3 regions of the Micromonospora sp. WMMD1155 genome follow, and region 3 is predicted to be linked to each of the others. Evidence: riboswitches for the same ligand, from Rfam matches in the RefSeq annotation. Region 3 holds a riboswitch; each other region holds the start of a gene.

Region 1 (5,504 bases), 960 kb from region 3:
ACCGCTACTTCACCGACCCGGCCGTCCGCGACCTCCACGGCCCCGAGGAATGGCAACGGCACGCCCGCCAGCAGGTCGCCGACCTGCGAGCGGTGGCCGGCCGACGGGCCGGGGACCCGGTTGTGACCGGCCTGATCGAGCGGTTGCGGGCTGCGAGCGACGACTTCCGGCGGCTGTGGGCCGAGCACGAGGTGGCGGTGCGCCGGGTCGACCGCAAGACGTTCCTGCACCCGCGCGTGGGCCGCATCACGATGGACTGCGAAACCCTGGTCACCCCCGACCTCGGCCAGCAGCTGCTGGTGCTGACGCCGTCGGACGCCGAGGCCCGGGAGAGGCTTGAGCTGCTGCGCGTGCTGGGGGTCGAGGAGTTCCCGGCCGGCGTGCCTCGCTGACAGTGCCGCGATCGACGGTCGAAGACGCCCCCTAGCGCAGTGAGCGGGCGATCTCGAGCGCCTCGGCCTTGCCGAGGGACCCTTCGAGCCGGTAGCTCACGTCGGCGTCCTGCCAGATCAGCGTCGAGGCGGCCAGTCGGGCGGTCTCCTCGCGGACCTCGCCCGCGCGGTCCACGTACGAGAGCACGTGTGGCCCGTCGACCCAGACGGCGAAGTCACCGTCGACCTGCGTCCACTCCGCCCCCGGCGGGTTGACCTCCTTGTGGAAGGCCAGGTTGAGGCGACCGTCGAACGCGTCGATGCGCAGCGCGCCCCCGTCGTAGAGCAGCGTCGCCACCCGGCAGACGCCCGCCGGGTCGGGGTCGGCGACCAGCACCTGCTCGGGCGTACCCAACGACGCCGGTAGGCGGATCGGGAACCGCACCGCCCGCTGCGCCTCGTCCAGGGCGGCGGTCCGCTGCCCGGGCAACGGCGACGGGGTGCCGCCGGGCAGCGTCGGGGCGGGTGAGGTGGCGATGCCGACCCCGGCGAAGCGCAGCAGCCCGGCGACGGCGTCCGCGACGGCGGCCCGGGTCGGCGGCACCAGCGCGACCAGGAGGGCGACCGACGCCGCCGCGGCGAGCGGGCGCCACCGCCACCGGGGCCGGTCGAGCCGTACGCGGACACCGGCGGTCACGTCGGGCGGCTCGGGTGTGTCCAGCCAGGTGGACAGTTCACGCAATTCCCGTTCGAGGTCACCCATGTCGGACCTCCTCCCGGTCGAGAAGGCCGCGAAGCTTCGCCAACGCCCGGGATGTACGCGACTTCACCGTCCCCCGGGGCCAACCCAGTGCCGCCACCGTCTCCTCCTCGCTGAGATCGAGGAAGAACCGGCACACGATCACCTCACGGTCGCGTACCGGCAGTCGCCGCAGGGCCCGTACCAGTGCCTCCCGGCGCTCCCCGGCGAGGACCGCGCCGACCGCCCCGTCCTCGGCGATCGCGGACGTCGGGTCCGCCGCCGCCCGCAGGACGAGCCCGTCGCGTCGGCCCCGGGACCGGTGCAGGTTGCGGGTCTCGTTGGCGACGATCGCGAGCAGCCACGACCGGAAGGACGACTCGCCCCGGTAACGGGACAGCTTGCGGTACGCCTTCACGAACGCCTCCTGCGTGACGTCCTCGGAGTCCGAACCCGCACCGAGCAGCACCGCCGTCCGGTACGCGGACGCGGTGTGCCGGGCGACCAGGAGGTCGTACGCCTCCAGGTCACCGGCCCGGGCGCGGGTGACGAGAGTGTCGTCGTCCAGGGGAGCCTCCGTTCGGATCACCCTCATGACACCGCTCACGCGTCGCGGGTTCCACAGGGCGCGGGTCAGGTTGCTCCCATCGGACGTGCAGCGTATTGCCAGGATCCGGTGCTGCACTGGAGGAGGTGTCGAGGAGAGGGGCTGGACATGGGCTGGTTCAACCGCCGGGCACGGGGTGCCGGGACGACTCCGACGAAGCTGGACCGGGAGGCGACCCGCGAGGACCTCGCGGCGCTGGAGGCGTTCGTCGTCGACAAGCGGGGCGTGGAGTTCTACCTGGAGCCGGAGACCACCGCGACGGACACCACGGTGGTGGCGATCGCGCACGACGGTGAGTGGATCCGCCGTCGCACCGGTACGCCTCGCGCGGCGGGGGCGATCGCCCGCAAGCACGCGGTGCCGCTGTACGAGGCGGCGCGCACCGGCTACCCGGAACGGATGCGGGTGTGGAACCGCGCCCACCCGGAGCGCCACGCCCGCTGAGACCCGCCGGCTCAGGCGTCCCCGACGGCTGAGCGGGCCTGCTCGGCGGTCATCGGCTCGGCGTGGCTGGAGACGTACCAGTGGTAGCCGTCGTCGAGTAGTCGGCGGACCAGGCCCAGGTCGGGGCCGTCCTCGGGTCGGCGCAGGTGTGCCGGTGGCGGGTAGAAGCAGTCGCCCAACAGCATGACGCCCGAGTCGGGCACGAGAACGACTGTCGAGTCCGGCGCGTGCCCACCTCCGACGTGCCGCAGGTGCACCCCCACCGGCAACTCCTCGACGTCGGTGAAGGTCCGGGTGGGTGGCAGGACGGTGAAGTCCTCCCAGGAGGCCACCGCCCGTGCCCGCGCCCGGAAGCTCGGGCCGAGGCGAGGGTCGGCGCGTACCTGCTCGTCCAGGTAGTGGTGGCTCCACGGCCGGGCGGCCTCGGCGCGCAGCAGCGGCACGGCCGCCTCGTGCCCGACGATCTCCACGTCGGGCCACGCGCAGGCGCCCCAGACGTGATCCCAGTGGTGGTGGGTGTAGACGAGCCAGCGTGGCCGCGGTAGCCCGGCCGCGGCGAGCGCGGCCTGGATCTCGCGGGCGTGCGCGGGGCTCTGCCCAGCGTCGATCATCACACTGCCGCGTTCGTCGGCCACGAAGGCGACGCTCGCCTGGACCTCATCCGGGTCGGGGTCGCCCGGACAGAGCCAGACCCGGCCGGCCAGGTGGTGGAACCTCGGGGCGACGATGGTGATCGACCTCCGGGATTGATCGCGGACGCTGGTGTGGCGTCCGCCGATCCTAGGCGAGCGGGTCGGCCAGCGCCGTCCCGCCGGACGATCGGCGCGGGCCAGGGCAGGTGCGGCCGTCCTTTGCTCTGCATATCCATATGCACCGGTGACGCTCCGTGCCCGGTGCCTACAGGTATGCAGAGCAAAGGACGCGAAGCATTAATCCGGGGCACTGAAACGCGCGTGGCCGCGGCCCCGGTGATCGCCGAATGTCGATCTGCGCAGCCCGCCGGGCGGGTCTGGACCGGCGTTGACCCGCGGCGGAGGGGTGTGGCAGCATTCGCGGCCTGACGGCAGTGAAGGAAGTCGGTGCGATTCCGACGCGGTCCCGCCACTGTCACCGGGGAGTGATCCCCCCTCGTGAGTCACGGCCGTGTGTCTGCGGTTGGAAGGCCGGGGGAGAGCGTCGATCCGGAAGCCAGGATACTTCGGCCGTCGGGACGTACCCCAGGGCGTGGACACCCGAGGAGGACCCGATGACGCACGGCGTCTCATTCATCGACGACTGTCGTCGTAACCCGCGCTTCGCCGCGCCCGCGACCGGTCACGCCCCGCTGAGCTGAGCCCTCGCCGCCGGCCGGGCCCGTCGCTCGCGCCCGCGAGCCGACCGCCCCGCCGGCGTACCGGCTGACGCCGCACCCACCCGCATCGTCGCGGTCACCCTCATGGTGGCCGGGGCGTCACTCACCGGAGCCTGCCGTGCGCATCCTGTTGCTCTCCACCGCCGACACCGACCTGCTGGCCGCCCGGGCCAGCGGCGCCGACTACCGGCTGGCCAACCCCGCCCGGGTCGCCGCCGATGAGGTGCCCGCCCTGCTCGACGGCGTGAACCTCGTCGTCGTACGCCTGCTCGGCGGTCGACAGGCGTGGCCGGACGGTATCGCGGCGGTGCTCGAAACCGGGGTGCCGACCGTCGTGCTCGGCGGTGAGGCGCTGCCCGACGCGGAGCTGATGGCCGTCTCCACAGTGCCGTCCGGAGTGGTCACGCAGGCGCTGGCGTACCTGGTCGAGGGCGGCCCGGGCAACCTGGGGCAGCTGGCCCGGTTCCTCTCCGACACGGTGCTGCTCACCGGTGAGGGGTTCGCCGCGCCCGCACCCACCCCGACGTACGGCGTCCACCGTGAGTACCCCACGAATCCGGAGCAGCCCACCGTCGGGATCGTCTTCTACCGGGCGCACGCCCTCGCCGGTAACACCGGATTCGTCGACGTGCTCGCGGACGCGGTCCGCGCGGCCGGCGGCAACCCGCTGCCGATCTTCTGCGGCTCGCTGCGCGGGCTTACCACCGGGGCCGGCCCGCTCGGGCTCTTCGCCCGCTGCGACGCCCTGCTGGTCACCGTCCTCGCGGCGGGCGGCGCCGTCGCCGCGGACGCGTCCGGGGGCGGCGACGAGGACGCCTGGGACGTCGGCGCCCTGGCCGCCCTGGAGGTGCCGATCATCCAGGCACTCTGCCTGACCAGCACCCGGAAGCAGTGGGCCGACAGCGACGCCGGGCTGTCCCCGTTGGACGCCGCGATGCAGGTGGCCATCCCCGAGTTCGACGGCCGAATCATCACCGTGCCGTTCTCGTTCAAGCAGATCGACTCGGACGGCCTCTCGGTCTACGCCGCCGATCCCGAGCGAGCCGCCCGGGTCGCCGGGATCGCGGTGCGCCACGCCCGGCTGCGGTACCTTCCCAACCCGGACAAGCGGGTCGCCGTGGTGCTCAGCTCGTACCCCACGAAGCACTCCCGGGTCGGCAACGCGGTCGGGCTGGACACCCCGGTCTCGGCGGTCCGGCTGCTCGCCGCGCTGGCCGAGGACGGCTACGACCTGGGCGACGCGCCGCCGCCCACCGACGGGGACGCGTTGATCCACGCGCTGATCGCCGCCGGTGGGCACGACGTGGAGTGGCTCACCCCGGAGCAGTTGGCCGCCGCCGAGGCCCGGATACCGGGGGACACGTACCGGCGGTGGTTCGACCAGGTCCCGACCGAGCTGCGCGAGCGGATGCGGGAACACTGGGGTGAGCCGCCCGGCGAGCTGTACACCGACGGCGGGGACATCGTGCTCGCCGGTCTGCGCTTCGGCAACGTGGTGCTGCTGATCCAGCCGCCACGCGGGTTCGGGGAGAACCCGATCGCCATCTACCACGACCCGGACCTGCCGCCGAGCCACCACTACCTGGCCGCGTACCGCTGGCTGGCCGCGCCCGTCGCCGACGGCGGCTTCGACGCGGACGCCGTGGTGCACCTGGGCAAGCACGGCACCCTCGAATGGCTGCCCGGCAAGGGTCTCGGTCTGGCCGCCGACTGCGCGCCCGACGCGGTCCTCGGCGACCTGCCGCTGGTCTACCCGTTCATCGTCAACGACCCCGGCGAGGGCACCCAGGCCAAGCGGCGGGCACACGCCGTGGTCATCGACCACCTGGTGCCGCCGATGGCCCGCGCCGAGACGTACGGCGATCTGGCCAAACTGGAACAACTGCTCGACGAGTACGCGACGGTGCAGGCCCTCGACCCGGCCAAGGTGCCCACCGTGCGGGCCCAGATCTGGGACCTGGTGCGTGCCGCCGAACTGCACCACGACCTGCA
Region 2 (5,504 bases), 380 kb from region 3:
GCCCGGTCGACGGGGAGTCGGACGATCCGCATCCGGCGGTGCCGACCGCCAGGATCGCGGCGGCGAGGACGGCGGCCGAGCGGCGGCGCGACCGAGCGGGCTGGTGCTGAGCATGTGTTCTTCCTCCGATGGTTGCTGCTGGCTGAATGGTCGGCCGCAGCAGGGAGAAAGTTCCGGGCTCAGGGCACGTTGATCGTGTACTCGGCGGTGTGCACCTTCCCCTCGGCCTGGAAGTCGAAGAAGGCCCGGTACCGGCCCGAGCTGGGCGCGGTCAGCCAGAACTGGACCGTCCCGTCGACCAGCTCCTGCTCCGGGTGGACGTGCACGTAGCCGAGGTCGCCCTCGCGGACGACGACCAGGTGCCCGTACGCGCCCAGGTAACGCTCCAACTGCACGGGCGCGGCCGCGTCGGTGCGCTGGACCTGGAACTGCATCGGCGCCGTCACCCCCACCGTCGGGGTGCCGCTCATCGACACCGCGTACGGCCCGGCCGTCGCCTGTGCCTGCGCAGGCGGCAGCGCGGCGGGGGTGTGCGCCCCGGGCACGGTGTGGTCGACGCCCAGCACGAGAGGCACCTGCGCGCCGTTGGGCGCGGTCACCGAGAAGTCGGCGTAGACGCGATAACCGCCCGGTCGGGCCAGCGTCAGGGGGACACTCCAGGTGCCGTCGGCGGCCATCGTCGGGTGTACGTGCTGGTAACCGGTCAGGTCGCGGCCCACCACGATCATGTGCAACGGCTTGTCGTGGACGACCGCGAAGCGGGTCGCCGGCTGCCGGTCGGTCCCGACGATCCGGAAGCGGTAGTCGGCGCGTACCCCGGCGGGTTGGGACCGCTCCAGCGGTTGCAGGGTGTAGCCACCGGCGCTGACCGTCGTCCCGGTCGCCAGCGTCTCGCCCGTCGCGCCGTCACCCCGGTGCGTGTGCGGGCCGGTGCCCGCCGGGTGTTGGTGGCCGTCGGTCGCGGACACCGCCTGCCCGGAGGCGGGCGGGCCGCCCGCCGGCTTCCGGGCGTTGCCGGCGGGGCTCTGGTCGCCGGTGCCGATGCGGGCCAGCCCGAACCCGGCCAGCAGGGCGACCACCAACCCGCCGACGAGCAGCGCCAGATGGCCGTTGCTCAACCGGGACCCGGGTGCCGCGGCGACGAGGTCCGGGCCCGGCCGGGAACCGGCCTCGACTGTCGACGCCTCGTCGGTGCTTGCGGCGACCGTCGCCCTCTGGTCGGTGGTGGAGGGGGCCTTCGCCTCCTGGTGGGTGGTGGAGGGGGCCTTCGCCTCCTGGTCGGTGGAGGTGAGAATCTTCGCCTTCTGGTCGGCGGGCGTCGGGTCGACGGCGACGCCCGTGCGGGCTGTGACGACCGCGTCGCCCGTCCGCGCCGCCGGCACGGTGGCCGGTCGCCGTTTACCACCCGTGGGCTTCGTACCGACACCGCTCACCGCGCCGGCCGTCCTGCCGGCGGAGGACTTGGCAGCGGCTGTCTTTCCGGCGGCGGCCCTGGTCCCGCTGGTCTTGCCGGCCGACGGCCGGTTCGTGGTACGAGCACCGCCGCCGCGTCGACCGGACGTTCCCGGTGCGGTACGGCCCCGGCCGGTGGGTCTACCGGTGGACGCCGTCCGACGACGCCAGACGACGAAACCGGCCGCCGCGACGGCCGCCGCGATCGCCGCCGCCCAACCGGCCCAGGCCAGCGCTCCGGAGCCGCTCTCGTCGGCTGATTCGGTCGGCGGGGCCGCCGCAGCCCCGGACGGCGGGATCACCGGCTGGGCCGAGGTGGTCGGCACCGCCGACGCCTGCCCGGACGACCCATGCTGCTCGGTGGCGGCCACCAACGCCGGGTCGGGCTGGGTCGTCGGCGGGCTCCACCCCTTGGGTGCCGCGGTCACCCGCCCGTTGTAGCGGAACGTGAGCGTCCCCCGCACGGTGTCGCCGTCCGAGGCGACCGACAGGTAGCTCACCGAGTACTGGCCCTTGGCCGGCAGGTGGGTGACGGCCACCATCGCGGGGAACCCGGTCGTGTACTCCCGTGGCTCGAACTGCCCGTTGACCAGGAAGTACTCCCGCACCGGCTGGTCCAACGGCTTCGGCTCCCCGTACGACCAGCCGTTGTCGACCCGGACGCCGCCCGGGGCGGTGACCGTGAAGAACGCGTTGGGCGCGGCCTTCTCGGTGAAGAAGAGCTGCACCGCCGTCAACGGCTCGCTCACCGTGGCCCCACTCGCCGGCGTGGACATGGCGAGAGTCCCGTGAGCCGAGGCGGGTCGGGCGGACGCGAGGAGAGCGACCGCCGAGGCGAGGAGGAGCGCGAGGACGCCCGAGAGCACCCGCCCCGGAGTCTGAGGGAGACGACGCATCTGAATATCCTGACCCGAGTGAGGCTTTTTTCAAGAGCTGGCGATCTTTTTCCTCACATGGCAAAAGCGACGAAGCCCCGGCGCTGCCTCCGCGCCGCGCCCCCGGTGCCGCGACTTGCCTGGCCAGCTATGCTGCGGGCGGCGCTGGTTCGCCCCGTCGTGACCGTCGGGGCGTCGTAAGAGGGAACCCGGTGAAAGTCCGGGGCTGCCCCGCAGCGGTGAGTGGGAACGAACGCCGTCAACAGCACTGGGCCGCCGGCCTGGGAAGCGACGGCCGGTAGGAGACCGGCACGACCGGTCCGGCCCGCGAGTCCGAAGACCTGCCTGCGCTGCGTACACGACCGTGTGCGCCGCCGTCGGCCTCGCGGGTGGGCTGAGCGGGTGACCTGCCGTTTGTCGGCGGGTCCTCGTCTGCGTGTCCGCGTACCGGTGGTGTGGTTTCCCGAGGGACGGACTACCGCTGTGCACGACACCGCCACGATCGCCGGCCGAGCGCCGTCGGCGTCGCACCTGACCCTGTCGCAGATCATGGACCAGCACCACACCAACCTGATGGGTACGGTGCACGGCGGCCGGATCCTCAACCTCATCGACTCGGTCGCCGGGGTGGTCGCCGCCCGCCACTCCGACGGCCCGGCGGTGACCGCCGCGATCGACGAGACGGCGTTCCTGCGCGCGGTGCGGGTCGGCGACGTCGTGCACGTCGACGCCCGGATCACCTGGGCCGGACGCAGCTCGATGGAGGTCGCGGTCAAGGTCACCGCCGACCGGTGGGACCGGGCCGTTCCGCCCACCGACGTGGCCACCGCCCACCTGGTCATGGTCGCCATCGACGACGACGGACAGCCGAGGACAGTGCCGCCGCTGCTACCCGAGACCGACGGGGACCGTCGTCGCTACCGGGAAGCGGAGATCCGCCGCGAGCACCGGCTGGCGTTGCGGCGGGCGCTGCTCGACGGCGCCGACGAGGGCTGAGACATGCTCGGACTGTCCGTGGCTGCGGTCCTGGCGACCGGTGACGGACAGTCCGAGCACGACAGGTGTGGCTTAGGGCCTGTCCTGCCGCGTCGAGGAGGCCGCCGAGTCGGTAGCGCCGGCCGCGGTCCTGGCCGATGGACATCACCACCCGGTCAGACGCCACGCCGTCGGTCGCACTCAACACCACCATGGCTTCGGTCACCGCATCGGTCGTCTGCACCAACGCCACAGTGATGATGGACGCTTCGGGCCGGTTGGTGTCCACGTTCGAGACGTTCGACCGGTGTTCCCCGCGCCGGTCGCACCCGTCGCGGCCACACCACCGAGGGTGCTGGTCCTGCGCCGCCAACGCTCCGGTGGGGAAGACGTGCACGAACCCGCACCGGCGCTCCACGTCCCGTGTCATCGGGGCTGTGGCGGTGGTGAACCCCGCAGTCAAGATGGCCAAGTGGATCTCGATGGGGCTATGCGCAGACTGAAGGCCGCCGAGGATGCGCTACCCCAGGCGGAAGAACAGGCCGTGCTGGCCGCCCGGCAGATCAAGGCCGATGCCCGCGCCCGGGTCGAGCAGGCCCGCGCCGAACTTCACCAGGCCATGGCGGCGGAATATCGGGCCGGGGCGCGGCAGGTGGATCTGGTCAGACGGACGGGGTACTCCCGCGAGCGGGTCCGGCAGATCTTGCGGGCCGCCGGCATCGAAGCCGAATAACCTCACGTCGCAAGAAGTCCGTGACAGATCGGTCTCGGGGCCTGGGTGACGTGCCGCCGGGCATGTTGTCGCGTACTCCTGGCCATTGGGTTGCCCACCGGGGGTCCACATCCGCTCCGGTCCGCTCTCAACCCGCTGATCCGAAGCGGTCGAAGACGGCCTGTGCGCCAAACGGTCGACCACCGAAGAGATGCGTGCCGTTCCACTCAATCGTCCGCTCGAATGAATCCCCTACGCAGAAGTGCAGGCGACCGCCTATGCGCAGGTTGCCGGGACTCCACAGCCGAAGTGGAAGGTGGTCGACGAGCCAGGCGAGCACGGCGAGACTCTAGCTGACGCCGCGCCGAGCGCTCGTCGCCAAGATCCGCGCAATATCAGGGTTGTTGCTGCCTCCCGCACGTCGGAGGCAGCAGTATCCGGGCAGTTGCGCGGATCATGACGGGTCGCACGGTCCGCACAGCCCGCCCGACGGCGTCTTCAGGTCTGGGCCGGCACCGTGCTGTCCAGGTCGACGATCCGGTCGGCCCAGCGGTCCAGCAGGCTCTGGTCGTGGCTGATGACCAGGACACCGGCCCGCTGGGCCCGCTGGTAGTCGCGGATGACGGCGGCGACGTGCGCCTGGGTGGAGGCGTCCAGCATCGCCGTGGCCTCGTCGCAGAGCAGGTAGTCCGGGCGGTGGACGAGGGCCCGGGCGAGGCAGGCGCGTTGCAGTTGCCCGTCGGACACCGCGTGGGGCCGTCGGCTGCGCAGATCGGCGGTGAGGCCGACGAGGTCGGCGAGTTCGGCCACCCGCTCCCGGACCGTCGACTCGGGCGTGCGGACGGCGCGCAGCGGTTCGGCGATCAGGTCGTCCAGGCTCAGCCGGGGGTCGGCGGCGGCGCGCGGGCTCTGGAACAGCACGGCGACGCGGGTCCGCAGGTCGACTGGCACGGCGTACCGGACCCCGTGGACCGCCGTGCCGTCGATGCTGACCCGGCCGTGGTCCGGGCGGTGCAGGAGGGCCAGGACCCGGACCAGTGTCGACTTGCCGCACCCGGACGGGCCGCGAAGCCCGACCGTCTCGTCCCGGCCGACCCGCAGTGTGACGCCGTCGAGGACGACCTGACGGCCGTACCCGACGGTGACGTCGTCGGCGAGCAGGTGCTGGGGGCTGGTCACGTGACGGCTCCGTGGCGGATCGGGTGGTGGCAGGCGACAGTGCCGTCACCGGCGATCGGCGTCAGCGGTGGCTGGCTCGCGCAGGTGTCGGTGCGGTGCGGGCAGCGGGGCGCGAACGCGCAGCCCGGAGGCAGCGCGGTGAGCATCGGCGGGTCGCCCGGCACCGGCCGGAAGGCGCGGTCCGGTAGGGCATCGAGGAGCGCCGCGGCGTACGGGTGGGTGGGCGCGGCGAAGAGCCTGTCGGCGTCGGTGTGTTCCACGATGCGGCTGGCGTACATGACGGCGACGGTGTCGGCGACCCGTTGCGCGGC
Region 3 (5,504 bases):
TGTCGACCTGGCCGGCGTAGCTGCTGCCGCGCAGGGTGAGGCCCTGGATGGCGAGCGCGGTGGAGTTGGTGGAGTCACCGGCTGCGCCGGGGAACCCGCCGTGCTCCTTCTGCGTTGAGGCGATCCAGGCCAGCGCCTTGTCGACGGCGGTGGCCGCCGCCGGGTCGTCGGTCAGTGAGGCGAGGGCCATCGCGGCCATCGCGGTGCTGTCGACGTCCTTGTCGGTGTCCGCCGCCGGGATGAGGCTGGGGAACGACCCGTCGGCGCGCTGCAGTCCCCTGAGGAACTCCACCGGCTTGGCGGCGGCCTCGCCCTGTCCCGCGCGCAACTGCGCGATGATGCCGAGCGACTGGCCGAAGACCGAGGTGGCGTACCGGTAGTTGCCGGCCCCGGCGCAGCCGGTCGATGCGTCGGCCTTGGCGCAGGTCACGTCACCCAGCGCGGCGATCAGGTCGTGTCCGCCGAACGAGCGTGGGTCGTAGCCGGTGACCTGGGCCAGCAACGCCACCTTGCCGATCGCGCCGCCGACGGCGTAGTCGGTGCCGACGCCCAACCACATGTCGACGGTGAAGCCGTTGTCGCCGACCGCGCCGCCACCGCGCAGGAACTCGACGATCGCCCGCAGCTTGGCGTCGTCCCCACCGGTTGCGGCCAGGGCGTAGGCACCGTCGATGCTCAACCCGAAGTCGGGGAAACCGGGGAACGACTCGTAGTACCTGCCGTCGATCAGGTTGCTCGGCGCGACGAGGTAGGACACTCCCTTGGTCAGATCGGGCCGCGGCCCGGCCGGCGGTGGCGACGCACCCAGGGTGGCCAGGTTCTTACCGGCCAAGGCGAGCGCGGCGGCGGCGGTGGCGGGCAGGTCCGCGTCCGGGTTGCTCGGGTCGGGGCTGAGCCCACCGCCGGGGACGATCCGGCTGACCAGCAGGCCGGTGGCGGCGGCGGCCCGGTCGGCGAGACCGAGGACGGCGAGGGCCTGCGCGGCGTGCCCGGTCGGATAGGTCTCGCTGTAGCCCGCTCCGGTCCACGGCTGGTAACCGCCGTCGGGCTCCTGCGCCGCGGCCAGGAATGCCTTGGCCGAAGCGAGCGCCGCGTCGTGCCCGCCGAGCGTGTGCAGCGCCAGGACGGCGAGCGTCGTGGCCGCGAGGTCCGGGTCACAGGCGTCGGTGGGGCTGCGCCACAGACCGGCGAAGGCCCCGGTCGTGCACTGCTGCTCGGTCAGTCGGCTGACGGTCGCGGCCGGCGGGGTGACGCCGGCCCGCTTGAGCGCGAGCAGGGCGGTCGCGTGGGTCAGGGGATCGCTCGACCCGACGAAGTCACCGACGGCGGCGCAGCCGGCGTCGACGTCGGCCGCGGTGCACACCCGGTCGGTGAGCGTGGCGATCAGATCCCGGTCGCCGAACGCGCGTGGATCGCCGCCGGTGCTGGTGAGCAGGAGCGCGAGGTTGGCGACGTTGGCGATGTGGGGTGCGGCGGTGGCACCGTTCGGGAAGATAGCGGCATCGACGTGCGCCCGCAGGTAGTCGACGACCTTGCCGAGGGTCTGGTCCTGCCCCCCGGTCCCGGCCAGGGCGGTGGCGACGGCGATGGTCCGGTAGTAGTCGACGAACCCGTTGTCGACGTGGTCGCCGTCGGCGAGCTGCCCCACCAGGTAACTCGCCACCGCCTTGACCTGCGCTTCCGTCGGTGGCGTCGGCGCTGGCGTCGAGGTCGGGGTCGCCGTCGGAGTCGCAGTGGCGGTCGGAGTGGGGCCGCTCGCGCGTACCGACGCGGGGGTGAAGCTCGGCGCTCCCGTGGTGCCCCCGATGTCGGTGCCACCGAAGACCCACGCTTCGACCTCACCCGGGCCGGGGCGCTGGGCCATGGCGCCGAGAGGGCTGTAGGTCCAGTGGTCCTGCCCGGCTGGGGCGATCCAGTAGGACCAGTAGGCCGACGCGGGCGGGGTCAACTGGCACGCCTCATCGGCCGGCGTCGGGTGTTCGGCACCTGACGCGAAGTCGGGCGACCCGATCCGGCAGATGAAACCGGGGCCGTCGTGGTCGGTGCCGGTGGTGGTGAAACCCGCCTCGTGCAGCAGGTCCAGCCCGGTGGTCGGGGTGGCGTCGCAGCCGCGCAGCAGCGGCCCACCCCACGCGCCGAAGTCGACAGCGACGATCGCGCCCTGGGTCGGGGTGCAGGAATCCAGCGGGTCGGCGAGCGCGGCGCGGGTCGGCACCACCAGCGCCACCGCGCCGAGCACCGCTGCGGCGACGGCCGCCAACCACGCCGCGGGAACACGCGACGTTCGACTGACCAGTGGGGACATGGCGACTCTCTCGGGGGCTAGCGGCGCAGGCGCGGACGCGGACCCCGAGGACAAACCCCGGAAACCTGGCTCCGCGCCGTGTACCTCGACGGCGCTGCGGTGCACTATCCAGCCAGGTAATCCGACTCGTCCCGGTAACGGGACCTACGGCTGCGGGCCAGCGCCGGACTTTGACCGGCTTCCCCTGACTGCTGGATCGCCGCCATCGGACCACAGCCGCCACCACCCCGTCAACGCGAAGACGTGTCATGAACCTAACAGCGCGCGGTAGGGGTCTCCTCCCATACCGTGACCGCGTCATCGCGTGGGGGAACCCGGTGGGAATCCGGGGCTGACGCGCAACGGTGAGGACGGTTCGCCCCGTCCCGAGCCCGACCACCCACGTGGTGACGCAGCACCTGCGGTACCCGTCCCACGCGTCCTGCGGCCGGCCCGCCCCGCTCCCGCCGGCGCGCGCCGGGCTCCGGGTCGAGGCAGCCGTGCCCCGTACCCCCAAGGAGCCCTGATGTCCTCGCGCCTTTCCTCCGGCAGCCGCCGCAGACGCCTCGCGGCCGTTCCCGCCGCCGCGCTGATCGCCACGGTCGTGGCAGTCACGGGCGGTGCCGCACCGGCCGCCGCGACCTCGACCGCCGCGCAGATCGCCACCGCCAAGACCAACGGCGTCGCCTACCTGCGGACCCTGCAGGCCGCCGACGGCAGCTACGCCAGCGGTGGACTGTCGAACGAGTGGGCGTTCAGCGCGTTCGCGCCCGCCGGGGTCGCGGCCGTGGACGTCTACCCCTCCGGCGACACGACCAAGAACGCCCGCACCGTCTACCGCAACCAACTCTCGGCCGCGTCCTGGCCGAGCAGCACGCCGGTGGTCACCGACTACGAGCGTGGGGTCCTGAATGCCTACGCCGCCGGCATCGACCCCGCCCGGGTCTCCCCCACCCGTAACCTGATCGCCGACACCATCGCCTACTGGCAGACCGGCTCGGCCGGCTACTACGGCCCGCCGGCCAACTTCAACGGCACCGTCTTCGGCACTCTCGCCCTGGCCGGCGCGAAGACCCAGGCCGGCGCCGCCCGCGTACCGCAGGCACTGCTCAACCTCTCGATCACCCGCATCCGCAACAATCAGCACAACGACGGCGGCTGGACCTTCAGCCAGGCCGAGGGCAACCCCACCCAACTCGCCACCGCCAGCGACATCGACATGACCGGCGCGGCGATGGCCGCGCTCTGCGCCGCCGGAGTCCCCAACACCGACACCGACGTCGTGCAGGCCAAGAACTTCCTCAAGAGCAAGCTCGTCAACGCCTCAGGCGCGTTCAGCTCGATGTTCGGCGTCAACACCGACTCCAACGCCTGGGCCGTCTCCGGGCTCAACGCCTGCGGCATCCCGAACCAGGGCACCGACTTCACCACCACCGCCGGTAAGACCCCGATCGACTTCCTCCGGGCGCAGCAGTTGACCGGCGGCGGATTCAAGTACCTGCCCACCAACACCACCCCGTCGGCGTACGCCTCCATCGACGCGGTGCGCGCCCTCGCCGGTGCCGGCTACACCGCCGCTCCCCCGGTCCCGGTCACCGCCGGGGCGCCCACCTGGGTCGCGGCGAGCGGGTTCACGGCGGGCGCCGCCACCCGGCTCGCTGTGATCATCGACAACGGCAGCGGCAGCATCAAACCGTGCGCGGTCACGCTGACCCCGACCGCCGCCACCACCACCCTCGGCGCCGTGCTGGACGCCGCCGTCGGCGCGGCCACCCCGAGCGGCTGCGTCACCTCCCTTCTTCCCACCAGTGGCACCGGCACCGTGACCACGATCAACGGCCTGGCCAACAGCGGCTCGTCCACCTGGAAGGTGTCCCGCGACGGCAGCACCCTGGCCACCGCGACCCGCGGCACGACAGTGACCGTCGGCGACACGATCTACCTCCGCTACGGCGTCTGATCGCCGTCAGTGGGATGGTCAGCGGCGTCACGGCATGACCACTTCGTTGATCAATTAGCCGATCGGGTCGACCATCAGGCGACGTGACATCGCGGGCCGCAGGCCGAGGTCCTGGTCATCAGCCACGACCAGAGCCTGCGGCGCCGCTGGGCCGACCGGATCGTCGGCCTCACCGGTACAGCGCGCACACACCCCTGTTGCTTCCCGCTCCGGCACCCCGGAGCGGGACGACACAGCGAGCAGATTCTCCAAGCGGGCAACACGACGTTGAACGTCTCGCAACTGCTGGCGAAGCTGGTGCGCCTGACTCTCGCTGGCACCGAGCTGCCGACGGGCGGTCTCAAGTCGTTGGAAGTCAGCCACGGCCAACACCGCCATCTGCTGGCCGTCCACTGTCAGGACACGGTGCTCGATCTTCCGGCGCATCGGGCCTCCCCGAGGTGGGCGGTAGAAGCTGCTGTTGTCCGCTGGGTTCCGCCGACGGGCGGAACCCAGCGGACCGTCATGCAGGCGGGGACTGGGCGGTCTCGGCCAAGAGCAACGACAGCTCCCGGACCAGATCGTCCATCGACTGGCCGCTCTGCGCCTTCACCAAACCCAGAGCGAGATCGGCCAACAGGTAGAAACCGAGGGTACGGGCCTGCTCGGAACTGAACGCCGACATCAACGCCTCCGCACCGGGGAGGTCACCGCGATGCTTGGCGGCGATGACCCCGGCGGCGCGTTGGACGATCTCGGCCGCCTCGGGGGTGTACCCGCTCACGCCGGGATCAGATCTTCGGGGTGGCGGCGCGGGCGGCGTCGAAACGGGAGATGACGTCGGTCCAGTTGACCAGGTTCCACAGCCGGTCCACGTAGTCCGGGCGCACGTTGCGGTACTGCAGGTAGTAGGCGTGCTCCCAGGCGTCGAACACCAGGATCGGGGTGGACCCCTGCCCGACGTTGCCGTGGTGGTCGTAGACCTGCTCCACGATCAGCCGCTGGCTCAGCGGCTCCCACGCCAGCACGCCCCAGCCGGAACCCTGCACACCCTTGGTCGCCGCGGACAGTTGACCGGCGAACCCGTCGAAGGAGCCGAAGTGCTCGTCGATCGCCGCCGCCAGCTCACCGTCGGGGCGGTCACCGCCGTCCGGGGACAGGTTGTTCCAGAAGATCGAGTGCAGGACGTGCCCGGACAGGTTGAACGCGTACGTCTTCTCCAGGCCGACCAGGGTTGCGTAGTCGCCCTTGTCGCGGGCCTCGGCGAGCCGGTCGAGCCCG

Evidence for each region. A riboswitch is a leader RNA that binds a small molecule or an ion and turns the genes downstream of it on or off. The one in region 3 is predicted to bind cobalamin.
Region 1: another riboswitch for cobalamin. It lies ahead of cobN (cobaltochelatase subunit CobN); the one in region 3 lies ahead of O7617_RS23830 (prenyltransferase/squalene oxidase repeat-containing protein).
Region 2: another riboswitch for cobalamin. It lies ahead of O7617_RS25555 (acyl-CoA thioesterase); the one in region 3 lies ahead of O7617_RS23830 (prenyltransferase/squalene oxidase repeat-containing protein).

Annotation. Positions count from the first base shown of each region.
Region 1 is NZ_CP120742.1:6,147,339-6,152,842, forward strand. Features, by position in the region: gene O7617_RS28020 (helix-turn-helix transcriptional regulator) at 1-392, shown strand, start outside; gene O7617_RS28025 (hypothetical protein) at 424-1,134, opposite strand; gene O7617_RS28030 (RNA polymerase sigma factor) at 1,127-1,699, opposite strand; gene O7617_RS28035 (hypothetical protein) at 1,826-2,161, shown strand; gene O7617_RS28040 (MBL fold metallo-hydrolase) at 2,173-2,895, opposite strand; cobalamin riboswitch at 3,231-3,360, shown strand; gene cobN (cobaltochelatase subunit CobN) at 3,631-5,504, shown strand, end outside.
Region 2 is NZ_CP120742.1:5,567,301-5,572,804, forward strand. Features, by position in the region: gene O7617_RS25545 (copper chaperone PCu(A)C) at 1-55, opposite strand, end outside; gene O7617_RS25550 (copper resistance protein CopC) at 180-2,348, opposite strand; cobalamin riboswitch at 2,477-2,691, shown strand; gene O7617_RS25555 (acyl-CoA thioesterase) at 2,811-3,323, shown strand; gene O7617_RS25560 (hypothetical protein) at 3,775-4,035, shown strand; gene O7617_RS25565 (ATP-binding cassette domain-containing protein) at 4,513-5,193, opposite strand; gene O7617_RS25570 (ABC transporter ATP-binding protein) at 5,190-5,504, opposite strand, start outside.
Region 3 is NZ_CP120742.1:5,185,222-5,190,725, reverse strand. Features, by position in the region: gene O7617_RS23830 (prenyltransferase/squalene oxidase repeat-containing protein) at 1-2,305, opposite strand, end outside; cobalamin riboswitch at 2,399-2,540, opposite strand; cobalamin riboswitch at 2,583-2,707, shown strand; gene O7617_RS23825 (hypothetical protein) at 2,811-4,244, shown strand; gene O7617_RS23820 (hypothetical protein) at 4,299-4,670, opposite strand; gene O7617_RS23815 (superoxide dismutase) at 4,747-5,007, opposite strand; gene O7617_RS23810 (superoxide dismutase) at 5,015-5,504, opposite strand, start outside.